Regions from separate parts of the Rhizobium grahamii genome, predicted to be linked through region 3. Evidence: predicted binding sites of a transcription regulator. Region 3 holds the regulator's gene; each other region holds the start of a gene.

Region 1 (5,327 bases), 920 kb from region 3:
ACGATATCGGCGCGCGTCATCATGCGATCGCGCGTCACCTTGGCGATGATAGACGCGGCCGCGATCGACACGGAGCGCGCATCACCCTTCACCACCGCCTGCCCGGGCAATCAAGGCCGGGCGGCACGTCAAGGCCATCGGTCAGTACGTAGCTTGCAGGGATCGCGAGGCCGCAGACGGCGCGGCGCATGGCGTCGAGGCTTGCCTTGCGAATATCGGTTTCATCGATCCGCCTGGAGCTCGAAGAGGCGATGGAGACGGTCGCCGTCGCCAATATCTGTTCGAACAGTTCCTCGCGGCGCTGCGCGGACAGCTGCTTGGAATCGTTCAGGCCTTCAGGGATGCGTTTCGGATCGAGGATGACTGCGGCTGCGACCACCGGGCCTGCCAGCGGTCCCCGTCCTGCCTCGTCGGCGCCGGCTACGGGCCAATGCCCGGCCTTGCGCGCTTTAAGCTCGAGCCGAAAATCCGGAACGAGGGGGAGGTCTTCGAAAAGCATAGGAGAATCGGGTGGCGTGCGACGTTTCATGCGGCAGAACTTCGCACGCCAACCCGATTTCCTGCAAGTCCCCGGATCAGGGCGGCGGGCCGGGGACCTGGAGGCAGACGGTCAGGGGAGCCCGTCTGCAAGCTTGTCAGAGCAGCGACAGCTGCACGCCGCTGCCATCGGGCGGCGTAAAGAGATCGTCGCGCAAGGGCATCGTCCGGCGCGTCATGCCGAGGCGTTTCGTCGCCATCTCGAAGCGGCGGGCGATTTGCCAGGCATAGGGGCCGGCGCCCTTCATCCGCTTGCCGAACTCGGCGTCATAATCCTTGCCCCCGCGCATCGACCGCACGAGCGACATGACATGACGATACCGGTCGGGGTAGTTCTGCAGCAGCCAGTCGCGGAACAGTGGCGAAACCTCAAGCGGCAGGCGAAGAATGACGTAGCCCGCCTCCAGCGCCCCAGCGGCGCGCGCTGCTTCAAGGATACGCTCGACCTCGTGGTCGTTGAGCGCAGGAATAACAGGGGCGACCATCACCGACGTCGGTACGCCGGCTTCGCTCAACAGGCGGATCGCTTCCAGCCGACGCGTCGGCGTCGAGGCTCTCGGCTCCATCGTACGTGCCAGCTTGCGGTCGAGCGTGGTCACCGACAGCGACGCGCGGATCAGGTTCTTTGCGGCCATTCGTTCAAGAATGTCGATATCGCGCAGGATCAGCGCCGACTTGGTGACGATCGAAACCGGATGGTTTGCCTTTTCGAGAACTTCGAGGATCTGGCGCATGACCCGCCATTCCTTCTCGATCGGCTGATAGGGGTCGGTGTTGGTGCCGATCGCAATCACCCGCGGCTTGTAGCCGGGCTTGGCCAATTCACGTTCCAGCAAGCGTGCGGCATCGGGCTTTGCAAAAAGCTTTGCCTCGAAATCCAGCCCCGCCGACAGGCCCATGTAGGCGTGGGTCGGACGGGCAAAGCAGTAGATGCAGCCATGCTCGCAGCCGCGATACGGATTGATCGACCGATCGAAAGGGATATCGGGCGACTCGTTGCGTGTGATCGCGGTGCGCGGCTTTTCGATCTGCACTTCGGTCTTGAACGGCGGCAGTTCTTCGAGCGTCTGCCAGCCATCATCGAACGTTTCCCGCCGCAGCGGTTCGAAGCGGCCGGTCGGGTTCAGGCCGGCAGCTCTGCCGCGCCGGCGATCCACCTCGATCCTCAGACCGGAGGAGACGATCATCGCATCGGCAATATCTGCCGTATTAGCAGGCGCGAATGCGGCCTGCCCTGCAAGGGACTGCTCGTTCATCGGATTCTCCAGCGTCGGAAGCCATTGCCTCCGCCCGTTTTGATGATTAAATTCCTATCGGGAAAATGAGAACAATGCAAGAACAAAATTGGGAAAGTGGCGCTGGCAAAACTTTGTGCGGCGCTCTATAAATAGGCAATGTTGACAGTAGTGCTGGAGTGCCAGGACCAGGAACCTGAACTGGCTCAGACCTTATCGGTGTTGGTTGCAGGCGCGGTTGAAGGGCTCGTCAGCGATGTTGTGGTCTTGGATCACGGCTCGCGGGACGGCACGTCAAAGGTGGCGGATGCCGCCGGCTGCCGTTTCCATTCACAGTGGGACATCAAGGACATACTTCACTCGGCGCGAGGAGAATGGCTGCTCTTCGTCGAGCCGGGCGCACGCCCGCAAAGCGGATGGATCGACGAGATCGCCGAGTATGTCTCGCTGAACAAGCTGCCCGCCCAGTTCACGGCCTCGAGAGGCTACAGGCGGCCTTTCTTCAAGCGGATCGGCCGTTCAAAGCCGCCGCTGGAGCTCGGTCTGCTCCTGCCGAAGAAAGAGGCTCTGGCGTCGGCGCGAAGCGGCATGCGTTTGTCTGAGTTTGTCAGGGGCCAGAAGCTACGCCGCCTGTCGAGCGAGCTGATTCCCTCATGGGTCGCGCGCGCGGCGCGCTAGGGCTATTATGCCGCGCCGCCGCGCTTCAGGTGTTCATCAAGGCGCGGCATGATTTCCACGAAATTGCAGGGCATGTGGCGATAGTCGAGCTGGCTCTTCAGGATGCCGTCCCAGGCGTCCTTGCAGGCGCCGGGTGATCCTGGCAGCACGAAGATGAAGGTCGCATTAGCAACGCCTGCCGTAGCGCGTGATTGGATCGTCGATGTCCCGATCTTGTCGTAGGAAATCCGGTGGAAGACTTCGGAAAAGCCGTCCATCCGCTTTTCGAAGATCGGTTCCAGCGCCTCGGGCGTGACATCGCGGCCGGTAAAGCCGGTGCCGCCGGTCGTGATCACCACATCGATGTCCTTCCGAGCGGTCCACGCGGAGACCTGACTGGCGATGCTCTGCCGATCATCAGGAACGATGGCGCGTTCGACGAGCCGGTGCCCTGCGTCGGTAATGCGCTGCGCCAGCGTGTCGCCCGAACGGTCGTCGGCCAAGGTGCGGGTATCGGAGACCGTCAGGACGGCAATGCCGACCGGAATGAACGGACGATTGTCATCGATTCCCGGCATGCGTGCCTCCTGCCAGCGTTTCCGTCGCCTGGAAATACCAGTCCGGGCGCGTGTCTTGAAGCCTGCGAGCGGCTTTTTCCGCGTCACCTGCGGTCGCGAATATGCCGAAGCAGGTTGCGCCCGAGCCGGACATGCGCACGAACATCGCGCCTTCATCCGCCAGCATGGATGAAACGGCAGCGATTTCGGGGAGCAATGCCCGGGCAGCTGGCTCCAGATCGTTGCGCATGCCACCAAGTGCCTCCATCCATGAGCTTGGATGCTCGGCGGGGAGGGGAGGATTGCGCTTGTTGTCGAGCTTGCGGAACACCTCGGGCGTCGACACGCCGCGCAACGGATTGGCAAGAACCATGGCGAAGACAGGCATGTGGTCCACGTTCTCGATATCCTCGCCGATGCCGCGCGCGATCAGCGGCCGGCTGTGGAGGCACATCGGCACGTCCGCGCCAAGGCCAAGCGCAACGGCATCGATGGTCTGCTGCGGAAGCGAGACCTGCCACAAGCGCATCAGCCCACGCAGCGTCGCTGCCGCGTCGGCGGATCCACCGCCGATGCCTGAAGCAATCGGGAGGTTCTTCTGCAGATGAATCCGAACAGCAGGGGCATCGCCGCCGGCCTGTTGGATGGCCGCGCGCAATGCGTCACGCGCCTTCACCACGAGATTGGTGCCGCCGTCGTCAAGTGCATCGCCGAAGCGCCCCGAAACGCTGAACGCATCGGTTTCGGAAAGCGCGAAGTCGAGTGTGTCGCCATGCCGGGCAAAGGTCACCAGCATTTCCAGCAGGTGATAGCCGTCGCTCCTCTGGCCCGTCACATGCAGGGCCAGATTGATCTTGGCAAAGGCATCCTCACGGATAGCGGTCGTATCGCCGATATCAGTCAGCGGCATCAGGCGTCAGGACTTCTTGTCCACCGGCTTCGGTTCGATCGGCGCAGGATCCGGCTGCTTCTTGTCGGCGGCCTTAGGGTTCTCGCTCTGGTCCGGCAAGCCGTTGGTGATCTTGTCCTTGATCTTCGGGATCTCGGCTGCCTCCGGCTCGGAAGCCAGCGCACGGTTCCACTGATAGACGGCTTCGAGCTTGCGACCGACGCGCCAGTAAGCATCGCCCAGATGGTCGTTGATCGTCGCGTCGCCGGCCTTGATCTGTGCCGCTTTCTCCAGTTCGTCCACCGCGTCGTTGAAGCGGTTGAGACGGAAATAGGCCCAGCCGAGCGAGTCGATGATGTAGCCGTCGTCGGGGCGCAGCTCGACGGCCTTCTTGATCATCGTCAACCCCTCGTCGAGGTTCTTGTTCATGTCGATCCAGGAATATCCGAGGTAGTTCAGGACCTGCGGCTGGTTCGCGTTGAGTTCCAGCGCCTTGCGGAAATTCGGTTCTGCCTTGTCCCACTGCTTCAGGCGCTCGTAGGCGATGCCGCGCTGGAAGAAGACGGTCCAGGCATTCTTGCCCGGCAGCGGGCCGATGGCGTCGACGGCCTTGTCGTAATTCTCAGCCATCGCCTTGTAGTCCTTGGCGTCGGAAAGGACGCTGCCGTACGCGAGATAGCTGCGGATGTCCTTGGGGTCCGACTCGATCAGGCCCTGCAGGTGCTTGCGGGCCTCTTCGACCTTGCCGCCCTCGGCGAGCGCCAGCCCGAGCTGCAGCTCGGAGATGCGGCTCATCGGCGAATTGTCAGGCACTTCCTTGTAGATCGCGATCGCGCGATCGACCTGGCTCTGCTTCTCGGCAATGCCGCCGAGCATGACCAGCGCGTCGGCGCTATCGGGATCGAGGCTGCGTGCGATCTGCAGGTAGAGCGATACGATATCTTCGGCGCCGTCACGGTTGAGCGCGCCGGCAAACGAGAACAGCACACCGGCAGCACCCTGCTTGGCGGTCAGGATCTGCTGCTGTTCCTTCTGGTCGCCGTTGATGCTCTGGCGCAGCGCGTTAAGTGGCGCGTAATTCGGCAAAAGGTTTTCGCCAACCGAGACGGCGTCGAGCGCCTTCTGCTTGTTGCCCTGCGAAGCCTCGAGCCGTGCCAGCGCGATAACGGCGCGGACGAATGTGTCAGGTGCGGTCGCCGCACCATCCTTGTCGAGCACGGCATCGTTGAGATGGCGACGAGCCGACTTCACGTCGCCGTTCACGATGGCAATCGCTCCGGCATTGTAGTTCTGGAAGATGTTGAGCCAGTCCGGGCCCTTCATCTTTTCGACCAGCGCCAGCGCGTCCTTGCCCTTGCCGGCGCCGAGGCGGGCCCAGGCAGCCATCAGGTCGTTCATGACGCGGTCGAGATCGGTCGGCCCCGTGGTCTTCAGGATCGTTTCGGCCGACTT
Region 2 (5,327 bases), 1.4 Mb from region 3:
CCTGGATGTTGTCGATCAGGGTGCCCTGGTGCGAGAGTGGCTTGGTGCTGGAGACGTAGCCGTCGACACGCAGTGCATGCGGCGTCGTGAAGACTTCTTCGGTCGGAATGTTCGGATTGCAGGTGACACCGTTCTTCGCCGTGGAAGCGCCGCCATGCCATTCGTGCCCGTCGGCAAGCCCGACGGTCAGGTCCGTGCCCGGACCCGTGAAGTGCAGCGACGCGAAGCGCTCACCGTTCAGCCAGCCGGAGCGTTTCGCCAGATTGGCATTGTGTTCGGCCCATGCGGCGATCGGGTCGTCGAGGTCGACGCGGGAAGCGGCAAAGATCGCCTTGGCAAGCTTTGCAACCGCGATCGGCTCGGGATCGTTGGGAACACCAGCTTGGCCCATGAAGGATTGGGATAGGAGACGATGTTCCAGTTGATGTCGAAGTTGGAAATCTTCTCGAGCGCCGGCTTGTAGGCAGCCGACATCGCGCGATTGGCGCGTCCGACCTTTGCCGGATCCTGCTCGGAAAGCAGCATCGGGTTATCGCCGGCGACCGCAAGCCGCGCAGCGCCACCCTCATAGGCCTTCGCCATTCCGTCATAGAGCCAGTTCGAAGCGCGATCGAAGCTCGCGTCATTGCCGTACTGATAGCGCGCCAGCGTCGACTCTTCGTCGGAGTAGAACGCCGTCACGAGGCCGGCGCCGGCCTGGTAGGCATGCTTGGTGATCAGCCGCACGAGCGGCAGTGCCACCACGGGCGCGGTGACGACGAGATCCTGGCCGCTCTGCAGCTGCAAACCCACCTTGACGGCGACTTCGGCGAGCTTGTCGAGCTTGATGGGGTCCACGGCGTTCTGGCTTTGCGGCATGACGTTCATAATCGATCACCTTCTTGAAAACGGACAGAGTAGGAGAGAGTTAGATCGCTTTGCGGCGAAAATGAAGCACGGCGCTAAGCAATCAGGCGCGCAGCACTTGCCTTCAGCGCCTTCAATGCGTCGCCGGGCGCAAGCCGAACCTGCAGGCCGCGCTGCCCGCCGTTGATGTAGACGAGGGCTTCGCTCAACGCCGCTTCCTCGATCGCCGTTGGCACAGCCTTCTTCTGGCCGAAGGGCTGATGCCGCCGACATGGTATCCTGTCAGACGTTCCGCGTCCGCGGGCTTCATCATGTTGGCCGACTTGCCGCCAAAGGCGGCGGCGAGCTTCTTCATGCTGACTTCGCGGTCGGAGGGGACGACGACGCAGACAGCCTTCCCGTCGACTTCGGCCATCAGCGTCTTGAGCACCCGGTGCGGCTCTTCGCCGATCGCCTCGGCCGCCTGCAGACCCACGCGCTCGGCGTTCGGGTCGTAATCATAGGTGTGGACGGTAAAGCTCACGCCCGATTTGGCGAGAGCCTGGGTGGCGCGCGTCGTCTTCGACATGGGATCAGTCCTTGAAGAACGCGCCGTAGAGATCGGGCTTGAAACCGACCAGCAGCTTGCCGTCCGCCTCGACGACCGGCCGCTTGATCATCGACGGCTGCTCGAGCATCAGCGCGATCGCCTTTTCCCGGTCGAGGTTTTCACGGGCGTTGTCGGGCAGCTTGCGGAAGGTCGTGCCGGCGCGGTTGAGAACCGTCTCCCAGCCGGCTTCCTCAGTCCACGTCTCCAGGTGCGCCCGGTCGATGCCGGACGCCTTGTAGTCGTGGAAGGCGTAGGCGACGTCGTGCTCCTCAAGCCAATTGCGGGCCTTCTTCATCGTGTCGCAATTCTTGATGCCATAGATCGTGACGGTCATTCAGTTCTCCAGCGTTCCGGCCTTGCGCTCCGCCTTGCTGGCGGTCTTGCAAGCGATCTTCATCAGGTCGGCGCGGCGGCGCACCAGCCTTGAAGAGGTGCGCGTCAGGACGAGGCCGGCTTGCGGCGCGCGGACCTCGACAGTGCCATCAGGCATGCCGGGCCGCGTGATGATCGTCGCCAGCAGATCGCCTTCGCTGACCTGATCGCCGAGGTTGCGATGGAAGAGTACGGTGCCGGCTTCCGGTGCCCGGATCATCTCCACATTGTCGAGCGGTACGGCGGGCCCGGTAAAGGGCGAAAGCGTCACGGCCGCATCGATCGCACCACGCTTGGCGAGGAATTTGAACAGACCCTCGGCATCCTTCTTCGCAAGGTCGGGATAGACGTCGCTTCCGCCGCGAAGCTCGACCGTCACCGAGAGCTTGCCGGGCAGCTGTGTCTTCTTTTCGCCTGCCGTTTCGTGTTTCCAGGCAAAACCGACCGCCTCCTCGAAGGCCGAGCTTTCGCCGTCGGAGAGCAGGACGGCTTCCATGTCGAGCGCCGATGCTAGATCGGACGCCTCAGGCCAGAAGGCGTCGTCGATATAGGCGTATTGCAGCGATTCATCGTCGCAATGCAGGTCGATCACCAGATCGCAGCCGAGCGCCATGTGCATCAGCTGTCGCTTCAGCCGGTCGACTGCATCGTAGCGGCTGAGATTGGCAACGAGCCCATCGCGCTCCTTGACTGAGATCAGCGGGAACTCGCGATTGAAATTGGTCCGGGTGCCGAGGTCGAAGCGCCCCTGAAGCTCGCCGAAATGCGACTGCGCCGCACCCACAGGATTGGCATGCGGAATGATGGTGATATCGCTGCGGATCTGGCCGGCACTCTCGGCCTTGCGCAGCATCTCACAGAGAAAATGGACGAGCGCCGTCCCTGGCAGTTCGTTGGCATGCAGCGCCGCCTGGATGTGGATCTTCGGCGCGCTTGAATCGCTGCCCTTGAAGCGCAGCACCGGAACCCGCCACTCGATACCTGCCGTATCGCCTGAAATGATGATCTCGGACGTATCCATTGCTGCCTCCGCTGCTGCCATTGCTGCAGGAGCTTTAAGCGTGTTCCTGCTGCAGTGGCAAGCCGTCAGCCGCGGTTCTGTAGCGGCCAGCGCGCGATGTGCTCATAGGCTTGCTCGCCGGGCCGTTTGTGCAACAGCACAAATTCCCGCACCGGCAGGGTGATCGGCACATCAAGCCCGGTTCTGGCAATGACGTCGTCGGCGTAGAATAAGGTGGCATGCGGCTGGAAGTCGATTTTCACATGAGGGTCGCAGCCGATGGCGTGCATCTCGATGCCAATCCGGACATGCAGTTGCCGCAGCAGTTCCCGCCCGCCATTGCCTGACAGCACGATCGCATTGCGTGGTGCGGTCTTGAACGTCGCGACATGGTCGAAGCTGAGATCGAAACAGCAGGCATCGATCGCCGACGCCGCCCGGCAGGCCGCGAAGATAATGTCGTCCTTGATCTTCTCGGCGCTGGCGACGCCATAGAGCGAGACATGCAGCCGCTCGGGCGGTAAGGGCGAGAGGAGAGCGTCGTGGTCCCGCTTCAGTTTTTGCTGGATTTCCATGCAGCGCTGTCTGGCTTCGGGATCCGGCAGGATCGCGAAAAACAGGGTTTCTTTGCCAAATCTTGACGATTTCGGGTGCATCGTACGGCTTGCGAAATCGAAGGACGATTGCGTGTTCTGTTCGTGCATGACCAATCACCGGAGCATCCGCCCCGCCTCTGTCTATCCAGGGAACACGGGTATGGTAACAGGTGATCCGGGTAAATCAAGAACAAAAGAAGAACAAGCAATATCGCTGCCGGGAGTTCTGTCATGCGTATCCTGATGGCCTGCGCGGCCTTTCCGCCCTTCATCGATGGTGGCGGCCCGATCTCGGCGATGATGGTCGCCAAGCTCCTGATATCGGCCGGCCACGACCTCGAAGTCGTCAACGTGGCGGGCGAGGACAAGCATGAGATCTACGACGGCGTACCGGTTCACCGGCTGAAAACGCTGAACATCGACTGGAACTATCGCCTGCCTCGGCCGGGCTGGAAAAAGCTCATCTGGCACGCGCTGGAGAATTTCAATCCGCGCGCCTACCTGGTCATGCGCCGCGAAATCCGCCGCTTCAAGCCTGACATCGTGTTGACCGACAGCATCGAGAACATCAATGTCGCCACCTGGGCGGCGGCCAAGCGTTCAGGTGTGCCAGTCTGTCATATCCTGCGTAGCGCCTTTCTCTTGTGCTGGAAGGCTAGCATGCGGCGCGGCGACGACAATTGCGTGCGCGCCTGTTCCTCCTGCCAGGTCTCCTCTTACGGCAAGAAGTTCTTCTCGCGCTACGTCGATGCCGTGATCGGCGAGACCGATTTCATCATCGGCCGCCACACCGAGCATGACTATTTTCCGAACGCCAGCACCCACCGCGTGCCCGGCGCCGTTCCCTCGATTGCCCGCAGCGAACCGCGCAAGGCGCCTGAGGGGCCGATGCGTTTCGGCTTCATCGGCGTGCATGATCCGGTCAAGGGCCTCGACACGCTGGCGCTCGCCGCCCACCGGCTGGTCAATGATCCGAACGTGCGCTTCGTGATCGCCGGCAGCGCCAAGAGCGATTACTCGAAGTCGCTGCCGCAGAAATTTCCGAGCGAAAACACCAAGTTCCTTGGCTGGACAAAGCCCGAGGACTTCTTCCCGCAGATCGACGTGCTGGTCGTGCCCTCGCTCTTCCGCGAGCCCTTCGGTCGCGTGGTGATCGAGGCCTTTGCGCAAGGCGTGCCCGTCATCGGCGCTCGCTCGGGCGGCATTCCCGAGTCGATCGATCCGGGCAAGGACGGTTATCTCTTCGATCCCGGCGACGACAAGGCGTTGGCTGGTGAGATCGCGGCTATGGCGGCGAAACCCGAGGCCATCCCGGCGCTGTCGCGCGCAGCCCTCGAAGCGTCAAGGCGCTACGAGCCGCAAAAGATCGCAGCTCTCTTCGACGCCGTTTTCGCCAACCTGTGCCCCGATCTGGTGACGCCGGCGGAAGAGGAAGCCGAGCCCAGGCAGGCGCGCGGCTGACGGACGCGCAAGAAACGGGTTGAATTCGTCGCCAGCGAGGACGATTTTTGGGGCAGGCCAATTCCACGGCCGATAAGCTTCGATATCGGGAGGCGAGACCAATGGCCGATCAAGCACAGCATTATGCCATTTTCGAAACGGCGGGCGGTTTCTGCGGCATCGCCTGGAATGCCGTCGGCATCACCCGTTTCCAGTTGCCGACATCAAGCGCGGATGCCACCGAGCGCCTGCTGCTCCGCCGCATACCGGACGCCAAGCCGGCAGCACCGACGCCCGACATCGCGAAAGCCATCGCCGCCGTGAAGCGGTACTTCGCCGGCGAAGCGATCGACTTTTCCGATCTCGCGCTGGATCTCGCCGGTCAGGACGATTTCTTCCGCGAGATCTACGCTGCCGCCCGCCGCCTGCGCTGGGGCGAGACCACGACCTATGGCGCGCTCGCCAAGCAACTTGGCCACGGCCC
Region 3 (5,327 bases):
TATCCTCGCGGTGGAGCGAACTGCGTCACCGGCGCTGAAGCGCATGCCAGAACGTGTGTCTCTGCTGGCGCGCGGGGATGCGCCAATTCCGATCGGTAGCTGGATAGAAGTCCGTGCCCGCTTCACACCTCCAGCCGGGCCGGCGTTGCCCGGATTGAACGATTTCGCGTTCGACGCATATTTCGCTGGCGTCGGCGCAAATGGCTTTGCCTATGGTGAACCGGTCGAAGTCGCTCCTGATGCTCTGTCGCCACGGCGCTCGGCACCCGACACGATCGTCGAAGGCCTGTATCGGCTGAGAAGCAGCATCGGCGAGCGCATCCGGTCCATCCTGCCTGGCGATACCGGCGCCTTTGCCGCCTCGCTTGTCACCGACGAGCGCCGGGCGATCTCGGACGAGACGACCGAGGCCTTGCGTCAATCCGGGCTCGCCCATATCGTCGCCATTTCCGGGCTGAACATGGCGCTGTCAGCCGGCATTTTCTTTATTGGCCTACGAGCGGTCTTCGGCCTTTTCCCGGCCTTCGCGCAGGCCTATCCGACCAAGAAAATTGCTGCAGCCGGCGCGTTGGCCGCACTGACGGCCTACTATCTCATATCCGGCTTCGCGGTCTCGGCCGAACGAGCCTATATCATGATGGCGATCATGCTGGTCGCGGCGCTCTTCGACCGTCCCTCGATCAGCCTCCGTAACGTGGCGCTTTCTGCCCTGCTGATCATCCTGACATCGCCGTCGGCAGTGCTCGGACCAAGCTTTCAGATGTCGTTCGCCGCCACGCTGGCCCTAGTTTCGGGTTATGTCGGCTGGATAAGCGGCTCGATGCCCGGCAAGGCGCTATTCGTTCACCCCGTGTTCAAACCGATCGGCTTCGTGTTTCGCTTCTTCGCCGGCATTGCCCTGACGTCGATGATTGGCGGCTTCTCGACCGCACTCTTCTCAATCGAGCATTTTCACCGCCTGAGCGCCTATGGCCTGCCGGCGAACCTGATGGCGATGCCGGTTATCTCGTTCGTCGTCATGCCTATGGGCATGCTGGCAATGCTGCTGACGCCGCTCGGCCTTGACGTTCTGCCCTGGAAGATAGCGGGCTTCGGTCTGGATATCGTCATCGACATCGCCAAGACGGTGTCGGGCTGGGGAGGCACCGTCGACGTCGGCCGCCTTCCGGCATGGTACTTTGCCGTCGCCTCTCTGGCGTTCCTGTTGCAGACGCTGCTTTTCACGCGCCTCAAATATCTCGGCTTTGCCGTCATGCTCATCGCGACCGCCTGCCTCAGGTTTCTGCCGGGATCACCTTTGCCGGAGTTGCTCGTATCGGATGACGGCTCGCTGGTCGCAGTCGTCGACGACGAGGTGCTGGCGACCAACAAACCAAAGCCCGGAGAGTTCATCTTCAATCAATGGCAGCGGGCGCTGGCGATCGAGCCGCAAGTGCCGCCGCTGATCCTCACGGATGTCCCGCCGCCACCGCAAAAGCGGGATCACGAGCGTGTGGTCCTGACCGCGAAAGAGCGGCGCGCGGCGACCGATCTCATGCGTCGATCGACGGAAACGACGCAATTTTCCTGCGCAAAATCAGCGTGGTGCGCTGTGACTTTGAAGAGCGGCTATCTGGTCGTCGTCGTCGACAATCTCGCCTATCTCGGCTCAGCATGCGACGTTGCAGACATCGTCATCACGCCCGCTCGGGTGCGGCTTGCGCAGTGCAGGTCCGGATCGCTTCTGTTTACCGGCGATAGCCTTCGGCGAACCGGCGCCCTGGAAATACGCATTGATGACCAGGGATCACCGGTGATCAACACAGCATACACCGGCCTCGACCGTCCCTGGATGCGGCAGCGGGCCTATGATTGGCGCACCGGAGCCTATGCGGACGCCGTGCGGCAGCCTAGTGATACCGGCGGATCAGCCCGACAAGCTTACCCTGTACCTTGACGCGGTCAGGGCCGAAAATGCGCGTTTCGTAAGCCGGATTGGCGGCTTCCAGCGCGATCGATGCCCCCTTGCGGCGGAAGCGCTTCAACGTCGCTTCCTCGTCGTCGACCAGGGCCACGACGATGTCGCCGGGGTTGGCCGTGCTGCCATTGCGAATGATGACCGTATCGCCGTCGAAAATGCCGGCCTCGATCATCGAGTCGCCTTTGACCTCAAGCGCGTAATGTTCGCCGGATGCCAGCATGTCGGCTGGCACCGAAATATCATGGGTGTTGTTCTGGATTGCCGAAATCGGAACGCCCGCAGCAATGCGTCCCATGACGGGCACGGAGACGGAATTGCCGTTGTCGGCACTAGGGGCGGGTTTCGGCGCAGGGGCAGGTTGCGGCTTCCCAAGGCTGCCTTCGATCACGCTGGGCGAAAAGCCACGCCGAGGCTGAATGCTGGGGCTGTATGCCTCCGGCAGCTTGATAACCTCGAGCGCGCGCGCTCTGTTCGGCAGTCGACGAATGAAGCCGCGCTCCTCGAGAGCGGTGATGAGGCGATGAATGCCCGACTTCGAAGCGAGGTCGAGTGCATCCTTCATTTCGTCGAAGGACGGCGGGACGCCGGACTCTTTCATTCGCTCGTGAATGAAGAGAAGAAGCTCCTGTTGCTTGCGTGTCAGCATCGAAGTCGAACCCCAGAGTCGTGAAACAAAGCCAGAACGGACACTATATGTTCCATATGTGTTCTGCAAGTGCCTAAATTTTCGTAAAACTTGCGTCGGACTTGTCCTGTTTTTGCATTTCATTTGCGGGATATCGAAAGCTTGTTGCATTGTTCTGCCATCGGGCGCACACCGATGCTGGTTTTGGAAGGAGGATCTGCCTGTGAGTGAAGCCCATCCTCTTGATCACATCGTCCTGCCGGTGGCCAACATAGGTCTCGCCCGCGAGCGGCTCGGCAAGCTTGGCTTCACCGTGGCGGCTGATGCCCGTCATCCGTTTGGAACGGAAAACGCCTGCGTTTTCTTCGCCGACAAAACATATCTGGAACCACTCGGGATCGCGGACACCGATATTTACGAGACGTCGCTGAAGAAGGGGAACAGTTTCACATCTCGCGATCGGGCATTTCGGTTTCGCTGCGGCGATGAAGGCATGTCCGCGGTCGTTCTCGGCACCTCTGATGCTGACCGCGACCACGCCCGTTTTCAGGCCGACAAGATCAGCGGCGGTGACATGCTTCAGTTTTCCCGTCCGATGAAAATGCCGGATGGGACGGAAACGACAGCTGCCTTTCGGCTTGCTTTTGCGGCCGATCTGAGAGCGCCGGATTTCTTCCTGTTTACCTGCCAGCGGGTCAACCCCTTGCCCGCCGATCGCAAAGCATTGGAAACGCACGATAACGGGGTCACCGGTATTGCCGATATCGTTCTGACGGCGCCCGATCCCAAGGCATTCTCGCTCTTCATGCGGCATGTGTCGTGCTCAGGCGCCGTGCGCGAGGATGCGTTCGGGGTCAGCGTAATCGCGCCGAATGCGCGGGTTTGTATTCTTTCGCCGGATGGGCTCGACGCCTATTTCGATCTTGCGGCTCCCGCTGCGGATCGCGGTCTGCGAGGCGTTGCGATCGTCTTCAAGGTTGGCGATCTCGCCGTGACAGAAGCGCATTTGGCTGCTAACGGGATGACCTACACGCGCAAGAACAATCGAATTCTGGTGAAGGCTGCGCCCGGGCAGGGCGCGCTCTTCGCCTTCGAGGAGAAACGATGAGCCAGACAAATTCCGAAGTCGTGGTTGGCGAAGGCGCCGGCCACGTCTCCTTTTCCAACGCAGGCAAGCTGTCTCTGATCGCCGGGCCCTGCCAGATGGAAAGCCGCGACCATGCGTTCATGATCGCCGGCGTTCTGAAGGAGCTCTGCGACAAGCTCGGCATTGGCCTCGTTTACAAGTCTTCCTTCGACAAGGCGAACCGGACGTCGCTCTCGGCACAGCGCGGCATCGGTCTCGAGACCGCACTCGAGGTGTTCGCTGATCTCAAGAAGGAATACGGCTTCCCTGTCTTGACCGACATTCACACCGAGGAACAATGCGCCGAGGTGGCCACTGTCGTCGACATCCTGCAGATCCCGGCCTTCCTCAGCCGTCAAACCGACCTGCTGGTCGCTGCCGCCAAGACCGGTCGCACCATCAACGTCAAGAAGGGCCAGTTCCTGGCTCCCTGGGACATGAAGAACGTGCTTGCCAAGCTCAACGACAGCGGCAACCCGAACATCCTGCTTTGCGAGCGCGGCGCCTCCTTCGGCTATAACGCACTGGTATCGGATATGCGTTCGCTGCCGATCATGGCGGGCCTTGGCGCTCCCGTGGTGTTCGATGCGACGCATTCGGTGCAGCAGCCGGGCGGGCAGGGTGGTTCCAGCGGCGGTCAGCGCGAGTTCGTCGAGACACTGGCACGCGCCGCCGTGGCTGTCGGCGTCGCGGGTGTGTTCGTCGAGACGCACGAAGATCCAGACAATGCTCCGTCGGATGGTCCGAACATGGTCTATCTCAAGGATATGCCGAGGCTTCTCGAAAAGCTCCTGGCCTTTGACGCCATCGCAAAGGGCTGACGTTCAAAAGACTGACATGTTCGTGTAATAGGCCACGCACGAACATCGCTGCGAAGCATGCGCAAAGCGCCATTGTAATTTGCGCATCTTCGATTAAGACGGATTTCAAACGATTTATCCACCCTCAAGCAGGAAAAGCCGATGACCGCAATTACCGACATTATCGCCCGCGAGATTCTCGACAGCCGTGGCAACCCCACGGTTGAAGTCGATGTCTATCTGGAAGATGGCAGCATGGGCCGTGCGGCTGTTCCGTCGGGCGCGTCGACCGGCGCGCACGAAGCCGTCGAAGTTCGCGATGGTGGCAAGCGCTACCTCGGCAAGGGTGTCGAAAAGGCCGTCGAAGCCGCCAACACGGAAATCTTCGACGCCATCGGCGGCATCGATGCCGAAAACCAGATCCAGATCGACAACATCATGATCGAGCTGGACGGCACGCCGAACAAGTCGCGCCTCGGTGCCAACGCCATCCTCGGCGTATCGCTTGCTGTTGCCAAGGCTGCTGCTCAGGCTGCCGGCCTGCCGCTCTACCGCTACGTCGGTGGCGCTTCGGCTCACCTGCTGCCGGTTCCGATGATGAACATCATCAACGGCGGCGCGCATGCGGATAACCCGATCGACTTCCAGGAATTCATGATCCTTCCGGTTGGCGCTGATTCCATCCGCGAAGCCGTGCGCATGGGCTCGGAAGTCTTCCACGTCCTCAAGAAGGAACTGTCGGCTCAGGGCCACAACACCAACGTCGGCGACGAAGGCGGTTTCGCACCAGGCCTGAAGAGCGCGCCTGAAGCCCTC

The links. The regulator LexA, encoded in region 3, represses DNA repair genes until DNA is damaged. The targets are predictions, from matches to a motif close to TGTTCNNNNTGTGTTCNG.
Region 1: FZ934_RS01430 (PA0069 family radical SAM protein) is a predicted target of LexA. The motif match lies at 1,861-1,878, and genes of this name have one in related genera.
Region 2: FZ934_RS17780 (2'-5' RNA ligase family protein) is a predicted target of LexA. The motif match lies at 3,590-3,607, and genes of this name have one in related genera.

The regions. Positions count from the first base shown of each region.
Region 1 covers NZ_CP043498.1:284,891-290,217, forward strand. Annotated here, with positions in the region: partial or broken gene FZ934_RS01425 (ribonuclease HII) at 1-529, opposite strand, end outside; gene FZ934_RS01430 (PA0069 family radical SAM protein) at 636-1,793, opposite strand; gene FZ934_RS01435 (glycosyl transferase) at 1,932-2,450, shown strand; gene moaB (molybdenum cofactor biosynthesis protein B) at 2,456-3,007, opposite strand; gene FZ934_RS01445 (4-(cytidine 5'-diphospho)-2-C-methyl-D-erythritol kinase) at 2,991-3,896, opposite strand; gene FZ934_RS01450 (tetratricopeptide repeat protein) at 3,903-5,327, opposite strand, start outside.
Region 2 covers NZ_CP043498.1:3,690,822-3,696,148, forward strand. Annotated here, with positions in the region: partial or broken gene FZ934_RS17760 (aminopeptidase) at 1-786, opposite strand, end outside; partial or broken gene ybaK (Cys-tRNA(Pro) deacylase) at 942-1,414, opposite strand; gene FZ934_RS17770 (ArsC family reductase) at 1,419-1,769, opposite strand; gene FZ934_RS17775 (M14 family zinc carboxypeptidase) at 1,770-2,828, opposite strand; gene FZ934_RS17780 (2'-5' RNA ligase family protein) at 2,894-3,463, opposite strand; gene FZ934_RS17785 (glycosyltransferase) at 3,635-4,864, shown strand; gene FZ934_RS17790 (methylated-DNA--[protein]-cysteine S-methyltransferase) at 4,966-5,327, shown strand, end outside.
Region 3 covers NZ_CP043498.1:1,203,280-1,208,606, forward strand. Annotated here, with positions in the region: gene FZ934_RS06005 (ComEC/Rec2 family competence protein) at 1-1,936, shown strand, start outside; gene lexA (transcriptional repressor LexA) at 1,890-2,606, opposite strand; gene FZ934_RS06015 (VOC family protein) at 2,809-3,693, shown strand; gene kdsA (3-deoxy-8-phosphooctulonate synthase) at 3,690-4,532, shown strand; gene eno (phosphopyruvate hydratase) at 4,674-5,327, shown strand, end outside.